Regions from separate parts of the Paenarthrobacter sp. NPDC057981 genome, predicted to be linked through region 3. Evidence: riboswitches for the same ligand, from Rfam matches in the RefSeq annotation. Region 3 holds a riboswitch; each other region holds the start of a gene.
The links. Region 3 has a riboswitch for glycine ahead of cycA (D-serine/D-alanine/glycine transporter). Riboswitches for the same ligand answer to the same signal wherever they lie in the genome.
Positions count from the first base shown of each region.

Region 1: another riboswitch for glycine. It lies ahead of gcvP (aminomethyl-transferring glycine dehydrogenase); the one in region 3 lies ahead of cycA (D-serine/D-alanine/glycine transporter).
Region 2: another riboswitch for glycine. It lies ahead of gcvP (aminomethyl-transferring glycine dehydrogenase); the one in region 3 lies ahead of cycA (D-serine/D-alanine/glycine transporter).

Region 1 is NZ_JBHVQI010000020.1:73,638-75,902, reverse strand. It holds gene gcvP (aminomethyl-transferring glycine dehydrogenase) at 1-947, opposite strand, end outside; glycine riboswitch at 1,097-1,196, opposite strand; gene ACFVSI_RS16735 (PucR family transcriptional regulator) at 1,282-2,265, opposite strand, start outside.
Region 2 is NZ_JBHVQI010000017.1:12,217-14,481, reverse strand. It holds gene ACFVSI_RS15230 (MFS transporter) at 1-188, opposite strand, end outside; gene ACFVSI_RS15225 (TetR/AcrR family transcriptional regulator) at 261-800, shown strand; glycine riboswitch at 894-991, shown strand; gene gcvP (aminomethyl-transferring glycine dehydrogenase) at 1,169-2,265, shown strand, end outside.
Region 3 is NZ_JBHVQI010000006.1:133,126-135,390, reverse strand. It holds gene cycA (D-serine/D-alanine/glycine transporter) at 1-1,287, opposite strand, end outside; glycine riboswitch at 1,433-1,531, opposite strand; gene ACFVSI_RS08730 (FAD/NAD(P)-binding protein) at 1,605-2,265, opposite strand, start outside.

The sequences.
Region 1 (2,265 bases), on a different contig from region 3:
GCGAGGCGGTAGGCGGGCACGCCGGCGTTGTCCTTGGAAACACCAACGATGCGGCCGGGAAGGGTCCGCTCCATGCCGTTCCGGACGGCCATGTAAGCGGCATGCGGGCCGCCGAAGAACAGCGGCACACCGAAGCGCTGCGCGGTTCCGACGGCGATGTCCGCACCTTGCTCGCCCGGGGGCGTGATGAGCGTGAGTGCCAGCAGATCGGCAGCGACGGTGACCAGTGCACCGCGTTCCTTCGCCGCAGCGATCACGGGAGCGTGGTTGAAGACCCGGCCCGAAACGCCAGGCTGCTGGAGTACGACGCCGTTGATGTCGCCGTCGGGCAATCCGGCCGAAAGGTCCGCAACCAGAACCTCGAAGCCCAGCGCCTCGGCGCGGCCCTTCACGATGGCGATGGTCTGCGGGAGGAGGTCGGCGTCGAGGACGGTCTTGCCGTCCTTCGCGGATTTGTCTTTGTTGGCCCGGCGCATCAGCAGCACGGCCTCGGCCACGGCGGTGGCTTCATCCAGCAGCGAAGCGTTGGCGATCGGGAGCCCGGTGAGGTCCTGCACCATGGTCTGGAAGTTGAGCAACGCTTCGAGGCGGCCCTGCGAAATCTCGGGCTGGTACGGCGTGTAGGCGGTGTACCAGGCCGGGGATTCGAGGATGTTGCGGCGGATCACCGGGGGCGTGATGGTGTCGTAGTATCCCTGGCCGATCATCTGCACGGCGGTCTTGTTCTTGGCTGCGAGCTTGCGGAGCTCGGCCAGGACCTGGGTCTCGCTCAGCGCCTTCTGCAGGGTCAGGGGCGAAGACTGGCGGATGGAATCGGGGACGGCAACGTCCACCAGGCCATCAACCGAGTCGTAGCCGATCGCCTTGAGCATGGTGTCAACATCGGCCTGGCGACGGGCGCCGATATGCCGGTCCGCGAAAGCGGTTGGGGAGGATTGAACAGTCAAGAGGAACTCCAGGATTCAGGCGCCCAAGGGACGCCACGATGAATAGGGGTTCCTCCCCGCTCTGTATTGGACCTGAGAGATTCCGTGGACGTGGTTGTCCACTTGCACCGTCGGTGAGCCCGGTTGCCCGGACTGCTTTCCAGAGTTGCCTCGCCGCGGCGGTACATGGGCCTGAGAGATTCCTGGGGAGGATTTGCTCCTACGGCGCCTGACTGGATGTACCCGGCAGGACTCTCCCGCCGCAGATCAAAAGCGTGTGCGCCACATCAGTGACACGCTTCACACCATAGCCGGTGGCTGCGAAAAAGTGCAAGGCGGTTGTTTCCAACACGGCTCAACCGTGCATCGCCTCGTGGATCTGCAAGGCCAGCCATAGCTGCGCCAAGGTGGACGTTTCACCCATGTCCAGCCCCGTCAGTTCGCCGATTTTCCGGATTCTGTAGATGATGGTTTGCCGGTGCGTGAACAGCGCGGACGCGGTCTTTTGCCATGAGCGTTGCGAGTCCAAATAGGTTTTCAATGTGACCGTCAGGTCGCCGTCCTGGCGTTGCTCGTACGCAAAAACCGGGCCCAGGAGACGCTGCACCAACGCGGTTCCTTCCTCGAATCCGGTCAGCCCTAGCCAGCTCGGACCCTCCGCATAACGGGCCACTCCCAGCCTGTTGGCACGCGCCGAACCCAGCGCCCACAACGATTCCTGCAAGGCCTGCTGGAGCCCGGCGACGGTGGCCCCTGAACTGACCCCGATGGTGGTTCCGAACCCTGCGCAATGGACCAGCAAACCGTCCGCGACGTCCGCCGCGACCACCACGTGCAGCCTGTCGTTCCGCCGCAGGGAGGCCGCCTGGATGCCATGCCGCCAGAGTTCGACGTGAACGTTCGCCAGCCTGTCGCCGTCGTCGGCCGCAATCGAGGCGACCACGAACTCCTGGGGAGGCACCTCGAAAGCCGTCAACCGCCGCTCGATCTCCCCCGTACCAAGCCGGCCGTCGAGCGCCTGCAGCAGGAATTCGCCGGCCAGCCGGTGCCGGCCTTCGAGCGAGAGGACGATGCGCGCCAACTGCAGTCCCAGCACGGTTGCGGCATGCAAAAGCACGACGGCGTCAGGGTGCGGTTCGTTGCCGGGCAGCACCACCAGGAGCGCATTGGCATGAGTGGGAATGTCCATGGTGAGCACGTGCCGGCCATGGATCCGGTGCCACTGGAAGTTCTTGCCGGCCACGGACACGTGGCCCGGTTGCGGCGACCACTCCTCCACAAGGAAATCTGGCAGGGGATGGCCCTCCGGATGCCACGGATGCAGGCAGCGGCGGTCCAC
Region 2 (2,265 bases), on a different contig from region 3:
TGGATGCCGCCCACGTCCAAGGATCGGGCGATTTCGGGCAGGGCAAAGGTGAGCGCGGTGTTGTCGACGGCCACCAGCAGCACAGGGAACATCAAGAGTGCCAGGGCCGTCCAATCGCCCCACGGTGCTGCCTGCCCCTTGACGGGGTTGACGGAACGGGGTGCTTGGGTTGACGACGGCGAGAACATGCCTTAACTATACCGTCCAGACGGTACAGTTACAAATGCAAGGACTGCACAGCTTTAGGGAATGATGTACACATGCCACGAAAACCAGTTGCCCGGGACGCCGTTCTGGATGCCTTCGAAGCCCTCCTTATAGAGGTAGGGGAGCGGGCAGCCACCCTGGACGCCGTCGCCAAGCGCGCTGGCGTCTCCAAAGGTGGCCTGCTGTACCACTTCCCCAACAAGGAAGCCCTGATCAGCGCCTTGCTCGAACGCCTTGATGAACTGGCGGAAGAGGACATCGTGCGGATGAAGGCAGCGTCGGACGGAGCCGCCTCGTACTTCATCCGGACCTCGCTGTGGGGCGGTACGCCCATGGACAGGGCCTTCGTTGCCGCCACCAGGCTCGCCGAGGTGGCCCACGAGGAAACGCGGCGTCGGTTTGCCGGCATCCAGCAGCAATGGCTGGATGTCCTGGCCGAGGACGTGGGACCGGAGGTCGCCAAAGCCGTCAGCTACATGGGTGACGGGTTGTATTTCAACGCCATGTTCGAAGGCGGACAGGAGGGCGGAAATGCGGGCCGGGAGGCCGACGTCGACATCCTGTTGGGCGTGCTGGACCGTCTGCGGAAGTGACGCTTCTTCCATTTGCCGCAGCGACCTGCACATAGGACAATTAACTTTTGTGGCGTGTCCTGTGTGGCGCCCATGCACAATTGAACAAGCCTTTGATCTGCGGCGGGAGAGTCCTGCAAGCACGTGATGCAGGCGCCGTAGGAGCAAACCCTCCCCAGGAATCTCTCAGGCCCACGCACCGCCGCGGCGAGGCAACTCTGGAAAGCAGCAGGCGACCGTGCCCTTGGCATGGGATGCTGTGCTCACCGACGGTGCAAGCGATTCGTTGTCCTGACAAGTCGCGGAAACTCTCAGGTCCAATACAGAGCGGGGAGGAACCCGAGCCGCTGTGGCGTACCCAAACGCCACCCAAGTATTGGAGTTCCTTCGTGACGGTTAGTTCTGCCTCCACCACCTTCGTCGATCGGCATATCGGCGCCCGCCGCCAGTCCGACATTGAGACCATGCTCAAGACCGTCGGCTACGACTCCGTGGATGCCCTCGTGGACACTGCGGTTCCCAACGACATCCGCCAGGACGTCGCGCTGACCCTGCAGGACGCCCTCTCTGAGGTTGAAGTCCTGGCAGAACTGCGCAAGCTGGCCTCCAAGAACAAGACGGCCGTGCAGATGATCGGCCAGGGCTACTACGACACCGTCACGCCTCCGGTGATCCGCCGCAACATCCTCGAATCCCCGGCCTGGTACACCGCCTACACGCCGTACCAGCCCGAGATTTCGCAGGGTCGCCTCGAGGCACTCCTGAACTTCCAGACCATGGTCCAGGACCTCGTTGGCCTGCCGATCGCCAACGCCTCCTTGCTCGACGAAGCAACTGCAGTGGCCGAAGCCGTCCTCATGATGCGCCGAGCCAACAAGAACAAGGCTGCCCAGGATGGCAAGACCGTCCTCGACGCCGACTGCCTGCCCCAGACCATCGCCATCGTAAAGGGTCGTGCCGAGGCACTCGGCTTCGAGGTTGAGGTCGCAGACCTTTCCCTCGGCCTCCCGGAGGGTGCCATCAACGGCGTCGTCCTCCAGCAGCCCGGTGTTTCCGGCCGCGTTTTCGACCACTCCGCTGTCATTGCCGAAGCCAAGGAACGCGGCGCACTCGTCACTGTCGCTGCCGACCTCCTTTCCCTGACGCTCATCACCCCTCCGGGCGAGCAGGGCGCCGACATCGCCGTTGGTTCCGCGCAGCGCCTGGGTGTTCCGCTGTTCTTCGGCGGCCCGCATGCCGCGTACATGGCCGTCCAGAAGGGCCTTGAGCGTTCCATGCCCGGTCGCCTCGTGGGCGTTTCCAAGGACGACGCCGGCGTCCCCGCCTACCGCTTGGCGCTGCAGACCCGCGAGCAGCACATCCGCCGTGAGAAGGCCACGTCCAACATCTGTACGGCTCAGGCCCTGCTGGCCATCGTTGCCTCGATGTACGCCGTCTATCACGGCCCGGAGGGCCTGAAAGCGATCGCCGAGACCGCCAACGGCCA
Region 3 (2,265 bases):
GGTGGTCAGCGCCCAGAGGATGAATGCGAAGAAGGCGAACACCACCCACACCATCACCACCCCGCCCGGCATCTTGAAAGCCGAGGAATCGTGCAGGTGGGGACGGCGCTTCCTGAAGGCCAGGTAGCTGGCCAGGATGATCGACCACACGAACACGAAACAGACAGCCGAAACGGTGGTGACCATATCGAATGCCTTGCCGACGTCCTGTCCGGCGTACATGAGGACGACGCCGGACAGCAGCAGGACGCAGGAAAGGAACAGGGCGTTGCGGGGTACTTTGCGTCCGGACAACGCACTGAAGACGGCTGGCGCGTCGCCCTCCTGGGCGAGGCCGAACACCATGCGGGAGGTGGAGTAGATGCCGGAGTTGGCCGAGGACATGGCGGAGGTCAACACCACCAGATTCACGATCGTGGCGGCGGCGCCGAGGCCTGCCAGGGAGAACATGGCAATGAAGGGGCTGTGGCCCGCGGCGAACTGGGTCCACGGGGTGACGGACATGAGGATGATGAGCGCACCTACGTAGAAAAGCAGCACGCGGATGGGGATGGAGTTGATGGCCTTGGGCAGGTTCTTCTCCGGGTCCTTGGCCTCAGCCGCAGTGGTACCCACCAGCTCGATGCCCACGAACGCGAACACCGCGATCTGGAAACCGGCAACGAAGCCCATGAACTCGTTGGGGAAGAAACCGCCGTGGCTCCACAGGTTGGTGAAACTGGCCGGTCCGGCGTCGGACTGGAAGCCGCTGAGGATCATGAACAGTCCCACAATGATGAGGGCGGCGATGGCGACGATCTTGATGAGCGCGAACCAGAATTCGGTCTCGCCGAAGGCCTTCACGGTTGCCAGGTTCAGGAGCAGCAGGATGCCGATGGTGATCAGGCCTGGGATCCACAACGGCAATCCGGGCCACAACTCCTCCGAGTACCCGGCAATTGCAATGACATCGGCGATACCCGTGATGACCCAGCAGAACCAGTAGGTCCAACCGGTGAAGAAGCCGGCCCAGGGACCCAGGAGGTCGGCGGCGAAGTCGCTGAAGGACTTGTAATTCAGGTTGCTCAGGAGCAGTTCGCCCATGGCGCGCATGACGAAGAACAGCATGAAGCCGATGATCATGTACACGAAAATTACGGAGGGGCCAGCTGCGGAAATGGTCTTGCCCGAGCCCATGAAGAGGCCGGTTCCAATGGCACCGCCGATGGCGATGAGCTGGATGTGGCGGTTGCTGAGTTGGCGTTCGAGATGCGGTGAGTCGTTGCCGGTGGTGGGATGAATCGTCAAAGGAACTCCGTCGTTCAGGCGGCACTGTGGTGCCGCATTGATTCGGGTTCCTCCCCGCTCTGTAGGTAGACCTGAGAGTTTCCGCAGGCATGGGCCTGCTTGCACCTTCGGTGAGTCCGGTGGCCGGACTGCTTTCCAGAGTTGCCTCGCCGCGGCGGTACATGGGCCTGAGAGATTCCTGGGGAGGGTTTGCTCCTACGGCGCCTGACGAAATGTACCGGCAGGGCTCTCCCGCCGCAGATCAAAAGCGCGCACACCCAACGGGTGATGCAGCTCACACAGTAGCGAAGGCTGGCTGGCGGCGCAACCCGGGGGCTCTAGAGTCCCAGAATGCTGCGGGCGATCTCATCGGCGTCGCGCAGGGTCCGTTGCCCGCTGGCATAGGCGGGGCCGGTGCGGGGACGGGCCTCCGCGGCGATGGCATTGCCCCACTGCGACGCAGACAACTGCAGCCCAAGCACGTACATGTTTTCCGTAACAGATCCGTTGGCCGCGAGGGGGCGGTAGGGGTGCGGTTCAACGTCAAGGCCGGTGGTCTGCATGGGTGTGCCCTCGACGCTCATCATGATCTTGGTCCGCACCAAGCCATCAGCCATGAGTTGCTCCAGCAGCGGGGAGATATTGATGCCGACCCTGTTCGCCGGCGACATCGCCTCAATGAGGGTCTCCGCCTCCACGGGCCCGTCGTGAACCCACGGCGAAGCCGCCCTGAACACCTTGGCGCTGCGATCGACACTGAACTTGGGGTCAGGTCCAACAAAACTTACGACGCCGGCACGCGCCAAGGCGGCGAGCTGCTCCGAGCGGAGCGCGGGCGGCCCGCTGGCCAGTCCTTCGACAAACGATTCGAACCAGCCGCGCAGACCGGCCAACCAGGACTCGTCCGTGATGCCGCCGTCGGCCACAACAGTCTTGAGGATCGCCCGGCCGGTGTGGAGTGCGCCGATGGCCATTTTTACGGGGTCCGCTTCGCCCAGC